DNA from 2 places in the Aeromonas sp. TECH754 genome. Region 1 is predicted to be linked to the other one. Evidence: riboswitches for the same ligand, from Rfam matches in the RefSeq annotation. Region 1 holds a riboswitch; the other holds the start of a gene.
The links. A riboswitch is a leader RNA that binds a small molecule or an ion and turns the genes downstream of it on or off. The one in region 1 is predicted to bind lysine.

Region 1 (8,651 bases):
TGGTGCAGGGGGGCGCCTGCTTCACCAAGGATCTCTCCTACGTGAAGGGCTATGTGGAGACGGTCAACTTCATCCGCAGCGCCGTGCTGGAGGGCGTACCGGAGATCCTGCCCATGCTGTTCGTCGGCAAGGTGACCCTTGACGACATCCCGGTGCTCTATCAGCACTATCTGGAGGGGCTGATCGACGCGCCGCGCTACCTGCCCCCCATGTTCCGGGATCTGACCGGCCTCTACGTCTGGTTCGGCTTCGCCTCCGGCATGTCGCTGGTGGACATAGGCCGGGTACAGCAGCATTTTCGCCAGCTGTTCCAGCGCCTGCCGGTGGCCGACCCCATCATAGCGCCGGTGGACATCGAGATAGACTGAGCCGCTCGCGGCCAGGTGAGCCAAAAAAAGGGCGCCATCACGGCGCCCTTGTTGATCTTGTTTCGTCGGTTACTTGAAGGCCCGGCCGTCCAGGTAGTGTTTGCGGCAGAGGGACACATAGCGATCGTTGCCGCCGATCTCCACCTGCTCGCCATCGCGCATCACCTGCCCTGCCTCGTTGACCCGGGAGTTCATGTGTGCCTTGTTGCCGCACCAGCAGATGCTTTTGAGCTCTTCGAACTTGTCGGCCAGGCAGAGCAGATGGTAGGAGCCGGGAAACAGCTCGCCGCGAAAATCGGTCTTGAGGCCATAGGCGATGACCGGGATCTTGAGTTCATCGACGATGCGGGCCAACTGGTAGACCTGCTCGCGGGTCAGAAACTGCGCCTCGTCGACGATGAACACGTCGATATGCTTCTCGCCGTGGCGCGCCTTGACCATCTCGAACAGATCGCAGCCGTCACTGAACACCTCCACCTTCAGCTCCAGACCGACTCTGGCACTGATCACCCCGGTCCCGAAACGATCGTCGATGACGGGCGTCATGGCCAGCGGGTACATGCCACGCTCCAGATAGTTGAAGTGTGCCTGAATGAGCTGGGTCGACTTGCCCGAGTTCATGGTGGCAAATTTGTAGTGCAGTGAAGCCATGATGCTGTTCCGATACTGAATTTATGGGGCGCATGCTAACCAAAGCCCTCGCCAAAACCAAGGGGCCCGTGGGCCCCTTGTGTTATTTATGCGGGCGCCAGCGCGCGATGCTGTCTGGACTTGCGCAGATGATAGCCGGAGAAGATCACGAACCAGAGTCCGCTGACCGTGAAGCCCGCCAGCACAGAGTGCATCAGCCCCATCACCAGATAACCGAGGGCTGCCCCGAAGGCGATGGCCAGCGCATAGGGCAGCTGGGTCATCACGTGATCGATGTGGTGGCAACCGGCACCGGTGGCCGACAGGATACTGGTGCTGGAGATGGGCGAGCTGTGGTCACCGAACACCGAGCCCGCCAGTACGGCGGCCAGCATCGGCAGCATCAGGCTGATGTCGCTGGCGGCGGCCATGTCGCCGGCCAGTGGCAGCATGATGCCGAAGGTACCCCAGCTGGTGCCGGTGGCGAACGCCATGGCGCAGGAGAGGATGAACACCACCGCCGGCAGCACCTCGATGGGCAGGTTGCCGTTGGCCATGGAGGCCAGATACTTGCCGGTCTCCACGTCACGTACCACGGCACCTATGGTCCAGGCGAACAGCAATATGTTGATGGCGGGCAGCATGGCCATGATCCCTTGCGGGGCGGCCTTCATCCAGTTCTTCGCACCCAGCTTGAGGCGCATGGCCAGACCGATGGAGACCACCAGGCTGCACAGGGCGCCGTAGACCAGGGAGGAGCCGACGTTGGTGTTCTCGAATGACCCGAGCACGCTGAATGGCAGGCCTTTGCCTTCCAGCACGGCGGCGCCGGAGTCAATCATGAAGTAGACGGTCGCCAGGGTCAGGGTCAGGATCGGCAGCACCATGTCGATCATGCCACCGTTGCTCTCCTCCGGGGATTCCATGTCCAGCCCGATGGGGCGGCCCTTGGACTCATCCCACAGTTTGCCTTCCAGCGCCCACTGCTCGTGCTGGCGCATGGAGCCGATATCGAGCTGGAACGCGATCACCACCAGCACCATGATCAGGGTGAACACGGCGTAGAGGTTCATCGGGATCATCTCGACGAAGGCGGAGATGGGGCTCTGATCGGTCAGGCCGTGGGCCGCCATGATGCCCCCCACCAGGGCGATGATATAGGCACCCCAGGAGGAGATGGGCATCAGCACGCAGACCGGCGCGGCGGTGGAGTCCAGCAGATAGGCCAGCTTGGCGCGGGAGATCTGGAAGCGATCGGTCACCGGACGACAGATGGCGCCGACCGACAGGCTGTGGAAGAAGTCATCGATGAAGAAGGCAAACACCATCATGCCGGTGAGGGCCTTGGCGCCCTTGCGGGTCTTGGCGCGGCGCTCGGCCCACTCGGCAAAGGCACGAGTGGCACCGGAGACGCTCATCAGGCTGATGAGGCCGCCCAGCAGCAACATGAACAGGATCATGTTGACGTTGTCGCGATTGAACGCGCCATCGACCCAGACGATCTTGAGCACGGTATTGAGCATGTAATGCAGGGAGTCGAGCGGCGAAAACTGGTTGAGCAGCAGGCTGCCGGCAACGATGCCCACCCCGAGCGACACCAGGACGCGACGGGTGATGATCGCCAGGGCGACGGCCAACAAGGGGGGAATGACTGACCAACCGGAGTCGGCGTAGTGAACGATGTCCATGATCTCTTTGCACCTAAAGACAACAGGTGGAGATCTACCGAGAGGATAAAGAAACAAAACCCATGGGGAGGTAATACTCCTCAGCCCCTTCAGGTAGCGCTCCATAGTGGATGACTATGGCAGTCCTGCACCTGTTCGATGCAGAACCAGCAACCCGGTATGATGGCCTGGTCACTTCGGCGCCGACTCCTTTCCCCGAACATCGCAGGCATCACCCTCCGCTCGGATACTCATAGGCAGCGCGCCTCTACTTAAAGGTATTCGGGGCACATTTTATCGGGACACGGTGTGATAGCAAGTTTTTTGATTAAATTTCAATACTTGTATGGCAGCTGAACGGGAAATGGTAGTCAATTGGTGCAATAAAATTGATATGGACGATATTTTCATCTAGCCAGAACTCATTCGGAAATGAAGGTTGTCAAATAGTCGATATATATCGCCCCACTCCATATTCGCCAAGCTTAATTTATCTATCGAATTAATTAATTCGCGATACTTGACTTGATGGCAAGCCACCCTATAAATTATCCAAAAGCCATTCCATCTTCTTAATATTTTGCTCGCGTGGTAGCCAATATGAACGAATTTTTGAAAGTCCTGCTGAATATCCGCAGCCTGCGTGCTGCCTGTCGTGAGTTGACCCTGGAGCAACTGGAAGAGGGTCTGGAAAAATTCACCGCCATCGTCACCGAACGCCAGCAGGATGAATCTGCCGATCGTCAGGCCCGTGAAGAACACCAGAAGAAAATTGCCGAATATGCCGAAATGCTGAAGGCCGCCGGTATTGACCCGGCCGAATTGGTGGGCACCGTTGCCACCGACTCTCCCAAGGCCAGCAAAGGCAAGCGTGCTCCCCGTCCCGCCAAATATCGTTATCTGGATGATGGCGTGGAAAAGACCTGGACCGGCCAGGGTCGCATGCCCTCCACCATTGCCAAGGCCGTGGCCGAAGGTAAATCCGTGGAAGAGTTTGCCATCTGATCCAGCAGGATGAATGAATAAGGCATTGCTCAATAAAAAACCTCGCCAGGCGAGGTTTTTTATTATTGCTGACAATGCTCTTCAGCCCCGATCGGCGGCCTTGACCCAGAGCACTTCGGGGGTGTTGGTGCACACCAGCAGGTATCTCGCCACCGTGAAGAACCAGTCACTCAGCCGGTTCAGATAGGGCAAGATAGCAGGATTGACCTGCTCGACGCGGCTGAGGCCCAACAGCTGCCGTTCGCAGCGACGGGTCAGAGTGCGCACCACATGAGCCTGCGCCGCCGCCCTGGAACCACTGGGCAAGATGAAATTACGCAGCACCGGCAAGCGGGCGCTATAGGCATCAATTTGCTGTTCGAGTCGCAGCGTCCAGCCTTCATTGACTTGCCACAAGGCCGTATTTTGTGCCTCGCTGGAAAAGGCGAGCTCGCCTCCCAAGTCAAACAACTCCTGCTGCAGCAATATCAGCTCGGCCAATAGCATCGTCTCCTGCGCCGGTATTTCGGCAATAAGCAGACCTATCTGGGAATTTAACTCGTCGATGGCACCATAGGTCTTGACTCGCCTGTCATCCTTGGCAAGCTGACTGCCATCGGCCAGTCGGGTGAGCCCCTTGTCGCCCTGCCGGGTATATATTCTCATACTGACATCCTGTTAATAATGGGAATAATCATGGACTCGAGTCCGTTGAGTTTTATCTCGTACGCCAGTGCCAATGTTTGACCCAGTGTACCGGCGGGAAAACCGCTGCGCGCCATCCACACCAGATAGGGCTCGGGAATATCGATGATGCGTCGTCCCCGATATTTTCCGTAAGGCATCTTGCCCGCCAGGCTGAGCAATACCCGCTCGTCCGATAGAGAGTCCATCTTAATCGATATTCAGATATTTGTGGGTCTGGATGGAGAGCCGCCAATTACGGGCGATACAGGTCGCCATGGCGAGCTCGGTGGCTCTGGGCTTCTGGCTGATGGGCTGCAGCGCGATGATCACGTCTTCACGCAAGGTGGCGGTTGCCAACAGGGCGTCAAGCTCCTCGATATGGCGCTCGGTGGCCACCGGATGCTTGATCTCGTTGGCGCGCGCGAGGGCAGATACCAGCACCGGCAGACCTCCCTTCATCCCGATCTTGGGGGAGACGGTGACCCAGGTGCTGTCGTGAGTCTTGATCTCGCTGGTACCACTGGTCTCGATCTGCACCTGATAGCCCGCCGCCAACAGGGCAGATGACAGCTCCTGCAGATCGTAGAGGCAGGGCTCGCCACCGGTTAACACCACGTGGCGCGCCTGGTAACCCAGGGTCTCGAAGCTGGCCAGGATATCGCGGGTGCTCATCTTGCTCCAGCCATCGGACTCGTTGGATCGATCGAGCACCTCCTGGCTGCCTACCTCACGGGACGGATCCACCACCCAGGTATGGCGGGTGTCGCACCAGGGACAGCCCACCGGGCAGCCTTGCAGGCGAACGAAGATGGCGGGCACGCCGGTGAAGACGCCCTCCCCCTGGATGGTCTGGAAGATCTCGTTGATTGGGTAGTGCATGCTGGTCACGACTGGTTGCAAAAGGCGCGGATTATACCCCAAACAGGGGCAAGACGCAGGCTCAGCGTCCGTTTTTCTCGCCCAACCCGGTTTTCCCGTGCAGCCGGGCCATGACGCCAACCCTGTCGGCCAGATACTGGTTCAACCCGCGACTGCGCAGCTCGCAGGCGGGACAGGTGCCACAACCATCTCCCTGAATGCCGTTGTAACAGGTGAGCGTCTGCTGGCGCACGGTATCGAGCTGGCCATGGTGATCCGCCAGCGCCCAGGTTTCGGCCTTGTCGAGCCACATCAGCGGCGTCTCGAAACGCAGGCCGCGATCCAACCCCAGCGACACCGCCTGGTTGAGCGCCTTGACGAACTCGTCGCGGCAATCCGGGTAACCGGAGAAGTCGGTCTCGCACACCCCGGTGATCACCGCCTCGGCACCGACCTGATAGGCATAGATGGCAGCCAGGGTCAGGAACAGGATGTTGCGACCGGGCACGAAAGTATTGGGCAGGCCGTTGTCTTGCAGTTCACCGCTGACCGGGATCTCGTCGCGGGTCAGGGCCGAGATGGCCAGCTCACCCAGCATGGTCACGTCCATCACCTTGTGAGCCTTGAGGCCAAACTGGCTGGCCAGACGGCAAGCGGTGTCGATCTCCTCCCGGTGACGCTGGCCGTAGTCGAAGGTGATGGCGTGCACTTCGTCATACTGCGCCAGTGCCTGTACCAGACAGGTGGTGCTGTCCTGACCTCCACTGAATACCACGACGGCTTTTTTCACGTTGTTCACTCCTCTCTCGATTCTAAATACAGGGTTCTGAAAATGCACGTTTAAGTACGGCGACCCTGGGCAAAGTCATGCCACTGCTGGTTCAAATGGGTAAACAGGCTCATCAGCGGGGCGAAGCGTTCGGGCTCTCCCTCCCACTGGGATAACAGATGGTAGCCCGCCTCCAGGGTCGACAGCGCCTCGGGAAACGGCTTCTTGCGAATGGAGTATTGCCCCGGGATGGCGCCAAGCTTGATCCGTGGCAGCCGCAGCAGGGCCGGGTTGCTGTGCAACATGCGATACGCCTTGCGCCAGGTGCCATCGAGCAGGATAAAGTGCAGGTTGCGGGCAGCGTCGACTTGTTGAGTGCACCTGCGGACCTCATCAAGCGTCAGGGCATGATCGTCCGGCCACAGCAGATAGCAGGCGACTCCGGGATCAACCAACAGGGCATTGAGCCCTGCATCTTTGGCAAAATCCTCCCCCACATGGATGCGGGCATCGGTGAGAGAGGCGGCCAGCAGGGCAGCCGTCCCCTTGGGGTGGCCCACCTCGCTCGGATGCTGCAGGATATGGAGCGGCGCGAGGTGCGGCACCCGCTCGATATAATCACACAGACAGGCTTTGAGGGCACGGGTGCAGCGTGTACAGTAGCGGCTCTCTTTGTCGCTGGGCTGTTTCATGTTGTCAGAAAAATCGGGTCTGATCTGGGTCATCACACTGTCGCTCATCACTGCCTTGCTCTTCTTCACCGTACCGAACCACCTGCTCTCCTTCGAACGCACCCTGATCGCCCAGGGCGAAGGGTGGCGCATCATAACAGGCAATCTGGCCCACACCAATCTATGGCACCTGCTGCTCAATCTGAGTGGTCTGGCGGTGCTCTACAGCCTGTTTCGTGAATATCTCACCGGTTGGCGCCTGCCCGTGCTGCTGCTCCTGCTGAGCACGGCGGTCGGTCTCGGCATCTGGTGGTGGTGTCCGCAGACCCAGTGGTACATGGGGCTGTCCGGTGCCTTGCATGGCCTGTTCGTGTGGGGCGCGGTGCAGGATATCCGCCATCGCCGCCACTCCGGCTGGCTGATGCTGCTGGGCATCGTCATCAAGCTCGGGCTGGATTTTTACAGCGCGGGAGAGAGCCCGGTGGCCGCACTGATCGGCGCCAGGGTGCACATCGAATCACACTTCATCGGCTCGGTGGCTGGCCTGTTGCTCGGCCTCTTGCCCCTCAGCCTGGGGACTCAGCCCCTCAAGTCTTGAGGTCGATAAGGAAGTAAAATGAAACAGGCCGGATCTGGATCCGGCCTGTTGCATGTGGGCGACACGAACTAGCCATTGAGCTCGGCATTGATGCTGCTCAGCATGGCCGCCGGATCGGCGGCCTGGGTGATGGGACGGCCGATCACCAGGTAGTCGGCCCCCGCCTCCACCGCCGCCCGCGGCGTCATCACCCGGCGCTGATCCCCTGCCGCCGCACCGGTCGGACGAATGCCCGGCGTGACCAGCTTGAAATCGGCCCCAAGCAGGGTCTTGAGCTCATGGGCCTCCTCGGCGGAGCAGACCACTCCATCCAGCCCCGCGTCCTTGGTCAGCTTGGCCAACCGGATCACCTGTTCGGCCGGGCCGACGCTGAGCCCGAGCGGCGCCATGTCGGACTGCTCCATGCTGGTCAGCACGGTCACGGCGATCAGCAGGGGGGCCTTGTCACCATAGGGCGCAAGCGCCTCTTTGGCAGCCTGCATCATGCGCACTCCACCGCTGGCGTGCACGTTGACCATCCAGACCCCGAGCTCGGCGCTGGCTGCCACCGCCTTGGCAACGGTATTGGGAATGTCGTGAAACTTCAGATCTAGGAAGACGTCGAATCCCCTGGCCACCAGCTGGCGCACGAATTGGGGGCCAAACAGGGTGAACATCTCCTTGCCCACCTTGAGGCGACACTGGGCCGGAGAAATCTGCTCGATGAAGGCGAAGGCATCGGCCTCGTGCTGATAATCGAGCGCAACCAGTACTTTGGGATCTTGCATGTCACTTCCTATGGGTTGGTATTGTGCGGCCTGCCCAGCTTCGCCTGCTGGCACCCGGTCGAGCCCGCGAGATCGGGCATCCCGGCTCATGGGTGGCTATTCGCCGTCCAGGCCACGAATGGGTTTGATGGTGCCCCACTGCCGGCAGGAGGGACACTGCCAGAACAGCGAGTGGGTGGCAAAGCCACACTGACGACACTTGTGAGTCGATTTGATCTTGATCTGCTCGCCCACCAGCTGCTGCAACAGCTCCAGGCTCTCCTTGGCGGGGCCCTCCTCGGCACTGGCAAGCTGGAAACCGACCAGCTGGTAGAAGCCCTTCATCGAGGGATGGCGCCGCAGCTGACGCAGCACCAGGGCGCGCGCCTGACTCAGGCCATCGCGCTCCTCCACCAGATTGGCCAGCGCCAGGGTCACGCTGACACCGGCATGATCCTCCACCGCCTTCTCCAGCAGCGGGATCAGTTCCTGGCTACGTCCCATCTGCTGATAGCAGACCAGCAGTTTTGGCATGGCTTCGGAAGCAAAATCCATGTCCTGTTCGAACACCCTCAGCAAGTCCTTGCTGGCCTCCTCGAACTTGCCCTCCTCCATGGTGAGTTCGGCCAGTCGCAGGCTGGCGCGAGCACAGGCAGGATTGACGCTGAGCGCC
Region 2 (8,651 bases), 880 kb from region 1:
GTTGCAGCTGGTTGGACTGGCCGTGTCCGCGCAAGTCCAGCAGCAGCACGTTGAAGTGCTCGCGATAGGCGCGCAGTTGCTTGAACCAGATGGAGGAGCTGCCGCCGGCGCCGTGCACGAACACCACCCAATCTCGCTCGGGGCTTAGCTCAAAGGTCTTGTGGTACAACATCTTATGGGCTCCCGGGAGGTTGGGGGATATACTCGGCGGGCATATTAACAGATGGGGCACCCCGCTGAATATGCTGCCACCCATCATCGGACCAGCACGGAGTCTTGCATGACCCTCGCCTCGTTACGTGAATTTCTGCTCAGCCAGCCCGGCGCCACCGAAGATACCCCCTTTGGCCCTGAGTTTCTGGTCTATCGCATCGCCGGCAAGATGTTCGCCCTGGTGAACTGGCAGGCCGAGCCCCTCACCATCAACCTCAAATGCGAGCCCGAGCTCGCGCTGCTGCTGCGGGAGATCCACCCCGAAGTGAAACCGGGCTGGCACATGAACAAGCAGCACTGGAACACGGTGACCCTGACCGAGAGTCTCGACACCGAACTCTGGCAGGGCTGGATTGAACACTCCTACCAGCGGGTGGTGGCGGGTTTGCCGAAAGCCAAACGGCCACAGGCGCCGACTTCTGGAGCCGGGGCAGCATGAACGAGAGGCCAACCCCGCTAAATACCGCATCCATCCGCACGGTATCGCTTAATGAGCAGCATATCCCGCTGCTGTGCGCCCTGTTCGAGCAATCGGTACGCCGCCTCGGCCCCGAGCACTACAGCCCGGAGCAAGTGGAGCAATGGGCCCTCGGCGCCCGCCATCCGGGCCTCGCCAGCCAGCTGCGCGAGCACCACGGCTGGGTGATTGAGCTGGCGGAGGAAAAAGGCGAAGCACAGGGGACGGGACAGGACGCGGAGCAAGCCACGCCCCTTGGTTTTGTCACCCTCGGCGACAACGGCCACCTCAGCCTGCTCTATGTGAGCGCCGACTATCAGCGCCAGGGGCTCGGCAGCCTGCTGCTAGAGACCGCGCTGCAGGCCGCACGGCGGCTCGGCCTGCGCACCTTGACCACGGAGGCGAGCGCCTTTAGCCACGGGTTGTTCCTGCGCCACGGCTTCGAGCTGGCCGGATTGGAAACCGTTGAACGCGGCGGGGTGAGTTTTATCCGCCATCGCCTCCACTGCCGCTTGCCAAGCTAGGGCCAGCCACTAAAATACCCCCAAATTTCCCATAATAATCAATGAAGGCAGCCATCATGGTGGTAGAGAGCGAAGGTTACATCGCACTGGTAGAGTATCTGGTCGAGAGTCTGGGACTGTTCGAGAGCCAGCAGCAAGGCGCCGGCTCCCAGACCATCGAGGATCTGGTGAGCGGCCGGGTGGCCGACAACCTGATGGCCATCTGTGAGCAGAACCCCCAGCTAGATCCCAAGGTGCGCTTCATGATCATGCAGGAAGCCGACGCCGTGGTCGCCGATCTGGAAGAGGTACTCTCCGCCGTCTGGCTGCGTGCGCCGACCCCGCAGCAGCAGGCCTTCCTCAATGAGTTCATCGATCTCATCAAGAACCTGTTCGACAGCACCATCGGCTAGGCCGCGCTCAAGGCCCCTCCCCCGGATCAACCCCCTTGCACCACGCCAAATGAAAAGGGCCGCCTCATCGGGCAGCCCTGCTTGCTATCATTTTCAATTCATCGCGCTTGTCTAAGTTAAATGAATATCGAGGCAAGAAATGTGTCTGGTCTTGGCTGCCATCCATGGTAGCTACCCTGTAAGGCAGCTGAAGTTCAGTTAAGTTCCCCGCCATGACAAATTTTTTTCAGTTTTTTTTCAATTGCATGAAAAAGGGGCCATTACGGCCCCTTTTTGTGGTTGAACGACGCTCTCAGCGGTTCAGACTCGGCGGCAGGCAGACCCCGATCCCGCCGAGGCCGCAGTAACCTTCCGGATTCTTCTCCAGATACTGCTGATGGTAATCCTCGGCGTAATAGAAGGGCGCCAGCGGCAGGATGCGGGTGCTGATGGCACGGACATCGCCGCTCGCCATCATCGCCTGCTGGTAGGCGGCCTGACTCTGCTGGGCGATGGCCTCCTGACTGTCGTCATCAACGAAGATCACCGAGCGGTACTGGGTACCGATGTCACCGCCCTGGCGCATGCCCTGAGCCGGATCGTGCTGCTCCCAGAACAGCTTGAGCAGATCGCCATAGCTGATGACCCTGGGATCGAACACCACCTGCACCGTCTCCGCGTGGCCGGTCAGGCCGCTGCACACTTCCTTGTAGGTGGGATTGGGGGTCAGCCCGCCCTGATAGCCGGCGGCGGTGGAATAGACACCCGGCTGTTGCCAGAACAGGCGCTCCACGCCCCAGAAACACCCCATGCCAAACCAGGCAAGCTCCATTCCCTCGGGCCAGGGACCCTGGGTCGGGTGGCTATTCACCGCATGCTGCTGGCCTATCACCAGCGCCTCGCGTCGTCCCGGCAGCGCCTCTGCCGGTGAAATAATCTGCTCCATCTGCCCTGTCCTTGTATAAAAACCTGCGCCATCGCGCAACTGACGAAAAGGAATATCGAAGATAACAGGTTATCAGGCCGGATCAACCGGGAACGCGGCCTCGCGCGGGCGAGCCCCTTGCCGTTGGCCCTGGCTCAGCCCCTATGATGTCGCGGCGCCCTGGTCGGATAAAAAGGAGACAACAAATCCGCAAAACCAATATTTAGTCTTGATTTGTGAATTTATTTTCATATATTGAGCGAATTGCTGTTTTTTTATGGAAGAAATCTCACGTGCGTGAACGCGAACCGAGCCTGGTCTATGCCTTTCGGCAGTCAACCCCCTATGTCAACGTGCACCGGGGGGCCACCTTCGTGCTGATGATGGGCGGGGAAGCCATCTGCCACCCCAATTTTGCCAACATCGTCAGCGACATCGCCCTGCTGCAGACCCTCGGGATCCGCCTGGTGTTGGTGTTCGGCTCACGCCCACAAAATGACGAGGCGCTGGCCCGCGCCGGGATCGAGGCGCAGTACCACAGACGCATCAGAGTCACCGATGACGAGAGCTTCGACATCATCAAGCAGGTGTGCGGCGGCCTGCAATACGACATCACCGCCCAGCTCTCCATGGGCCTGGCCAACACCCCCATGCAGGGCGCACGCATCAGCGTGGTGAGCGGCAACTTCGTCACCGCCCAGCCACTCGGGGTGGAAGATGGCATCGACTACTGCCACAGCGGCCGGGTGCGCCGCATCGACGTGGAGGGGATAGGCCGCCAGCTGGATCAGCAGGGACTGGTACTCATCTCCCCCATTGGCTGCTCGGTCACCGGCGAGAGCTTCAACCTCAGCTCGGAAGAGGTGGCGCGGCGGGTCGCGGTGGATCTCAAAGCCGACAAGCTCATTTGCTTTAGCAGCACCCAGGGGGTGATGGACAGACACGGCGAGGCCATCTCCGAGCTCTTCCCCGAGCAGGCCGAAGAGCTGCTGGTAGAGCTGGAGCAGGCCGGCGAGGAGATGTCCGGCACCGCCCGTTACCTGCGCGCCGCCATCGCCTCCTGCCGCGGCGGCGTGCCCCGCTCCCACCTGGTGAGCTACCAGGACGACGGCGCCATGCTGCAGGAGCTGTTCAGTCGCGACGGCCTCGGCACCCAGATAGTGCGCGAGAGCGCCGAGCGGGCGCGGGCCGCCACCATCGAGGACATCGGCGGCATCCTGGATCTCATTCGCCCGCTGGAGGAGGACGGCATACTGGTGCGCCGCTCCCGCGAGCAGCTGGAGATGGAGATCGACAAGTTCACCATCATAGAGCGCGACGGCCTCATCATCGGCTGCGCCGCCCTCTACTGCTTCATGGAGGAGGCGATGGCCGAGATGGCCTGCGTCGCCATCCACCCCGAATACCGCAACTCCAACCGCGGCGATCAGCTGGTCGCCAAGGTGGCCGAGCGGGCCAAACGGCTCGGCATCACGCGGTTGTTCGTGCTCACCACCCGCTCCATCCACTGGTTCCGGGAGCGGGGCTTCGAGCCGCTGGAGGTGGAGGACTTGCCGGTCGAGCGCCAGCGGCTCTACAACTGGCAGCGCCGCTCCAAGGTCTTGTCGAGGACGATCCTGTAACTGTTTGTATGAGACCTGCTTGTAACTGATTGATCTTGTACCGGGTTATTGCCAATTCTTAACTTTTTTACAAACTCGATTGACAGTGCAATCCAGTGCGGGGTATTTCTACATACGCGCCACCTGCCAAGGTGGCACCAGAAGAGGAGCGCTGCCCAGGCAGCCCAAGGGAGGACACCAGAGTCCGATGAACTTGGGTCAGGGGGAGCAGCGCCGAGACGAGGCAGGTAACTGGACACCGCCACGTCGGCTGCGAGGGCTGAATCCCCCGGGTTGTCATCGGTCGTGTGCATCCCACACCGCATTCAAAGCGGGTTTGGTGTGGGATGGGCACCGCGGGTGGAGTGCTTCTGGCCGGGATCCTCGCGCTTTCCTGCCATTTCAGCCTCCTCCTCTCTTTTGCCTGATGAAACTGGATTTTCACCTTAAGACTGGAGTATGCAATGAGCCCGATCAACGTCGCCAAATTTGGCGGAACCAGTGTCGCCGATGCCGCGGCCATGAACCATTGTGCCGATGTGGTACTGGCCAATCCGGCGACCCGGGTGGTGGTGCTGAGCGCCAGCGCCGGTGTCACCAACCTGCTGGTGAGCCTGGCCCAGGGTGAACTCGACGAGGCGGGCCAGGACGCCCAGCTCGCCAAGCTGGCCGGGATCCAGCAGACCATCCTGACCGCCCTCGGTAATCCGGCCGAGGTGAGCGCCCTTATCCACGCCCAGCTCGGCGAGATTCGCACCATGGCCCGTCAGGCCAGCCAACACACGGATGCGGAGCTGGCTGACCGGCTCATCGCCTGTGGCGAGCTGATGTCCACTCGCCTGTTCACCGAGCTCTTGCATCAGCGCGGCATCAAGGTCCAGTGGCAGGATGTGCGCCAGCTGATGCGCACCGACAGCCGCTTTGGCAAGGCGAGCGTGGACCTGGCCGCCACCCGCGCGCTCTGTCAGAGCAAGCTGGGCCCGGTGCTCGGTGACAGTCTCATCATCACCCAGGGCTTCATCGGCGCCGATGCCGATGGCCGCACCACCACCCTGGGTCGCGGCGGCTCCGACTACAGCGCGGCCCTGCTGGCCGAGGCGCTGGATGCGGCCAGCATCGAGATCTGGACCGACGTGCCCGGCATCTACACCACGGATCCGCGCCTCGTCACCCGGGCTCGCCCCATCCCCGAAATCAGCTTCGTGGAGGCGGCAGAGATGGCCACCTTCGGCGCCAAGGTGCTGCACCCGGCCACCCTGCAACCCGCCCTGCGCCAGGACATCCCGGTCTTCGTCGGCTCCGCCAAGGATCCGGCCGCCGGTGGCACCTGGATCCGCGCCAGCACCAGCACCAATCCGTTGTTCCGGGCCGTGGCCCTGCGTCGCCAGCAGGTGCTGGTCACCCTGCACAGCCTCAACATGTTCCACGCCTATGGCTTCCTGGCCGAGGTGTTCGGCATCCTGGCCCGCCACCGCATCTCGGTGGATCTCATCACCACCTCCGAGGTGAGCGTGTCCCTCACCCTGGATCACACCGGCAGCCAGAGCAACGGCGAGCCCATCCTGAGCGACAAGGTGCTGGCGGAGCTCGGCCAGCTGTGCAAGGTGGAGGTGGAGACCGGCTTCGCGCTGGTAGCGCTCATCGGCAACCGCATGAGCGAGGCCGTCGGGGTCGGCAGCCAGGTGTTCGATGCCATCCGCGAGCACAACATCCGCATGATCTGCTACGGCGCCAGCGCCCACAACCTCTGCTTCCTGGTGAAAGAGGGCGAGGCCGGCCACATCGTCAACCGCCTCCATCAGGAGCTGCTCGACTAGTCACCACTGGCGAGCCGTCATGAGAAAGAGGGGCCTGGGCCCCTCTTTTTTTGACTCCGCAAGCCCCGCTAGACGGTGGCCTGGCCCGCGCCCGACGCCACCCGGGTGGATGGCGGCAGCTGGCAGGCCTGGATCTGCTCGCGCAGACCGGCGAGCTTTTGCAAGAGTCCGGCCTGACCGAGTCCGGCCTCGTCGGGCCCCAGGTTGTCGACCAGCGCGGGGAAGTGTTCCCGCACCGCCATCTCCAGCCAGTCGAGGCGGCGCAGGGTGAGCGGGCCGCAGCTCTTGCCGCTGAGATCGTCCAGAATGTCGAGCCGGTGGCTGCGATACATGTCGCGCCACCAGCTGGCGGCCAGCGCCTGATCGCTGCCAAGGGCCGCGCTCCACTCCCCCACCAGCCCTTGCAGGCGTGCCAGCACCGCGGCGCTGGCCCCTTCCCGGTTCAGGTATTGCAGCTCGGACTTGGCCCAGGCCAGGCACAGCTCGCGCCAGTGGCGAAACAGCGGCATGGGATCGGCCTCATCCAGCCAGAGACCTGACAGGGTGCGGGTCTCCAGCCGCTCCGGCACATGAAACTCCGGATCGGACAGGCCGTTGGAGTTGAATTCGTGGTGGGGATCGAAGGGCCACATGTAGCCAAAGTCGAACACCGAGATCTGCTGACCGTCGTCGAGCAGGTTGCCCGGGCTCGGATCCCAGTCAAACCAGCCCCAGTGGGCGAGCTCGGCCTCGATGGCCAGCATCTGCGCCAGGTTGCGCTCATTGAGCACGTGTACCGGCTCCCCTCTGAGCCAGGGGGAGACCAGTACCCCGGCCCGGGCCGAGCCGAAGCTGGTGCAGACCACGTTGGAGAGGATGGTGGGGTGCAGCTCACGCAGGCTCTCGATCTCACGGCGCCGCTCGAGCTCGGTGAGGAAGGCTGTCTGGCCATCGACGTTGGCCACCAGCGACGCCTGCCGGCGCCGCTTCAGGCACCAGTGATGGTCTTCCACCTTGAGGTGGAACACCTCGGCGGTGAGCCCGTGATCATAGACCTTGATCACATCGGGATGTCCCTCGGCCAACCTGAGCAATTGCGCAAGCGGCAGGGGGCAATCGCGCTCGCGCCCGATCCTGATCTCCTCTTTGTTCTCCAGCATCTGGAGCAACCTTGCCTGACGTGCCGCAATTTTGGGATTCATACATGTACCTCCAGCCATTATTGAGAGACTAAGCAGCAAGCCAGGCCCAAGCCAGCGGCAAAGCGTCATGATGCCGCTTTCATCACAGAATGAATCTGTCCGCAGGATCGGGATCACAATTTGCAGGTCCCGGCTGTCACACCATATTCATCCCGCTGTCATTGAATTGACATCGAGGAACAAGCCCAGCACCATCGGGTCAAAATAGATACAGTCGTTTACCGCGACCTCACTCGCTCCAAGGATGAGCTCCTTATGAATGCCCCCGCTCCGGCTCGCAGCGTCCCCCCTTCATCGCCCCTGGCCAGGTTGTTGTTTGGCCTGCTGGCCGCCCTGCTGCTGCTGACCCTGGCCCTGCCGGTGCTCAACCCCGGTAGTTGGCTCGGACGCGCCCAGCCGCTGATCCTGGGACCCGCCGATCAGCCGCTCGCCACCCTCAACCGTCACAGTCTGCTCTACAAGAGTGACAGTCGTGGTCTCTATCTGGTGGTGCGCAGCCAGTGGCAGCTGCTCAAGCCATTGCAGGAGGGGGACAAGGTGCGGGTCGAGCTGCTCAACGACAAAGGCCTTCGCATCGATCAGCTGAGTCAGGCGGCAGAGAAGCGCCAGAAGTGCCGCCAGAACCGCTGCACCCTGGATCTCAACAGCACGCTCAGGGCGCCGGATGATGCCCTGGACAGCCGCTACCAGCTGCGCATCGGCCTGCTGCTCAAGGATAGGCCCGAGAGTGGCGAGTACAGCCAGATCCTGCAGACCCTGCCTGAGCGCGGCTTCAACCTGATCTATCTGATGGTCAGCCTGCTGCTGGTACTGCTGGTGAGCGCCGGCACACTCAGGGCGCTGCTGCCACGGCTGCGCCAGAGCCGCGGCGCCCGGGTGATTGGCAGCCTGCTGCTCGGCAACCTCACCTTCGTGCTGCTGCACGGCTTCGTGGTGTTCAAGCTGGGGGAATTTCTGCTCTGGTCCGATTTTCGCACCGAGCACTATTACCTGGCCTGGGGCAGCATGGTGCTGGGCTGGAGCCTGTGCGCCCTGGCGGGCTTCAACCTCTACATGGGGCTGGTGTTCACCGCCCTGTCCGGCATCGCCCTGCTCGCCAACTTCATGAAGATCGCCATCTACGGGGTGCCGCTCGGGGGGGATGATCTCGGCAACCTGCTGGCGCTGGTGCATATCCTGCTCGATCAGCACCCGGTGTTGCCGGTGCTCGGCGTCCTGGGGTTGCTGTTTGTGTGCTGGCGCTTAGGCTTGTCACGCCGGATCCTGCGCGGCTTGTTGCGTACAACGGCCGCCACCGCCGCCTTCTTTGCGCTTTGCGTGTTTGCCACCCAGACCGGCAACAAGCTGCTGGGGGCCAACGTACGCTATGTGGACAGGGCGGTGAACTACCACAGGGACATCATCCGCTCCGGTCCCGGCCTCTACCTGTTCAGCCTGGTGGATGAGATGCTGCAAAGCGGCAACATCTTCCGCTATCCCTTGCAGATCAACGAGCGCACCCCGGAGCTCGGTCACCGGGATCCCGTCCAGTCGGCCCAGCGCCGGTCCCCCCGCTTCGATCT

Region 2: linked by a shared signal. The riboswitch ahead of lysC (lysine-sensitive aspartokinase 3) and the one ahead of ACZ9IL_RS05470 (Na+/H+ antiporter NhaC family protein) in region 1 are both predicted to bind lysine.

The regions. Positions count from the first base shown of each region.
Region 1 covers NZ_JBWBRA010000001.1:1,251,137-1,259,787, reverse strand. Annotated here, with positions in the region: gene ACZ9IL_RS05480 (flavohemoglobin expression-modulating QEGLA motif protein) at 1-368, shown strand, start outside; gene ACZ9IL_RS05475 (thymidine kinase) at 438-1,019, opposite strand; gene ACZ9IL_RS05470 (Na+/H+ antiporter NhaC family protein) at 1,106-2,686, opposite strand; lysine riboswitch at 2,773-2,944, opposite strand; gene ACZ9IL_RS05465 (H-NS family histone-like protein) at 3,266-3,670, shown strand; gene ACZ9IL_RS05460 (cob(I)yrinic acid a,c-diamide adenosyltransferase) at 3,752-4,315, opposite strand; gene ACZ9IL_RS05455 (DUF3820 family protein) at 4,312-4,542, opposite strand; gene queE (7-carboxy-7-deazaguanine synthase QueE) at 4,544-5,215, opposite strand; gene queC (7-cyano-7-deazaguanine synthase QueC) at 5,277-5,984, opposite strand; gene ACZ9IL_RS05440 (tRNA-uridine aminocarboxypropyltransferase) at 6,035-6,688, opposite strand; gene rrtA (rhombosortase) at 6,654-7,232, shown strand; gene pyrF (orotidine-5'-phosphate decarboxylase) at 7,301-7,999, opposite strand; gene lapB (lipopolysaccharide assembly protein LapB) at 8,096-8,651, opposite strand, start outside.
Region 2 covers NZ_JBWBRA010000001.1:2,127,757-2,136,407, forward strand. Annotated here, with positions in the region: gene ACZ9IL_RS09335 (alpha/beta fold hydrolase) at 1-172, opposite strand, end outside; gene ACZ9IL_RS09340 (MmcQ/YjbR family DNA-binding protein) at 281-652, shown strand; gene ACZ9IL_RS09345 (GNAT family N-acetyltransferase) at 649-1,194, shown strand; gene ACZ9IL_RS09350 (DUF3802 family protein) at 1,251-1,586, shown strand; gene msrA (peptide-methionine (S)-S-oxide reductase MsrA) at 1,879-2,511, opposite strand; gene argA (amino-acid N-acetyltransferase) at 2,784-4,112, shown strand; lysine riboswitch at 4,246-4,470, shown strand; gene lysC (lysine-sensitive aspartokinase 3) at 4,556-5,908, shown strand; gene ACZ9IL_RS09370 (hypothetical protein) at 5,977-7,089, opposite strand; gene ACZ9IL_RS09375 (LTA synthase family protein) at 7,345-8,651, shown strand, end outside.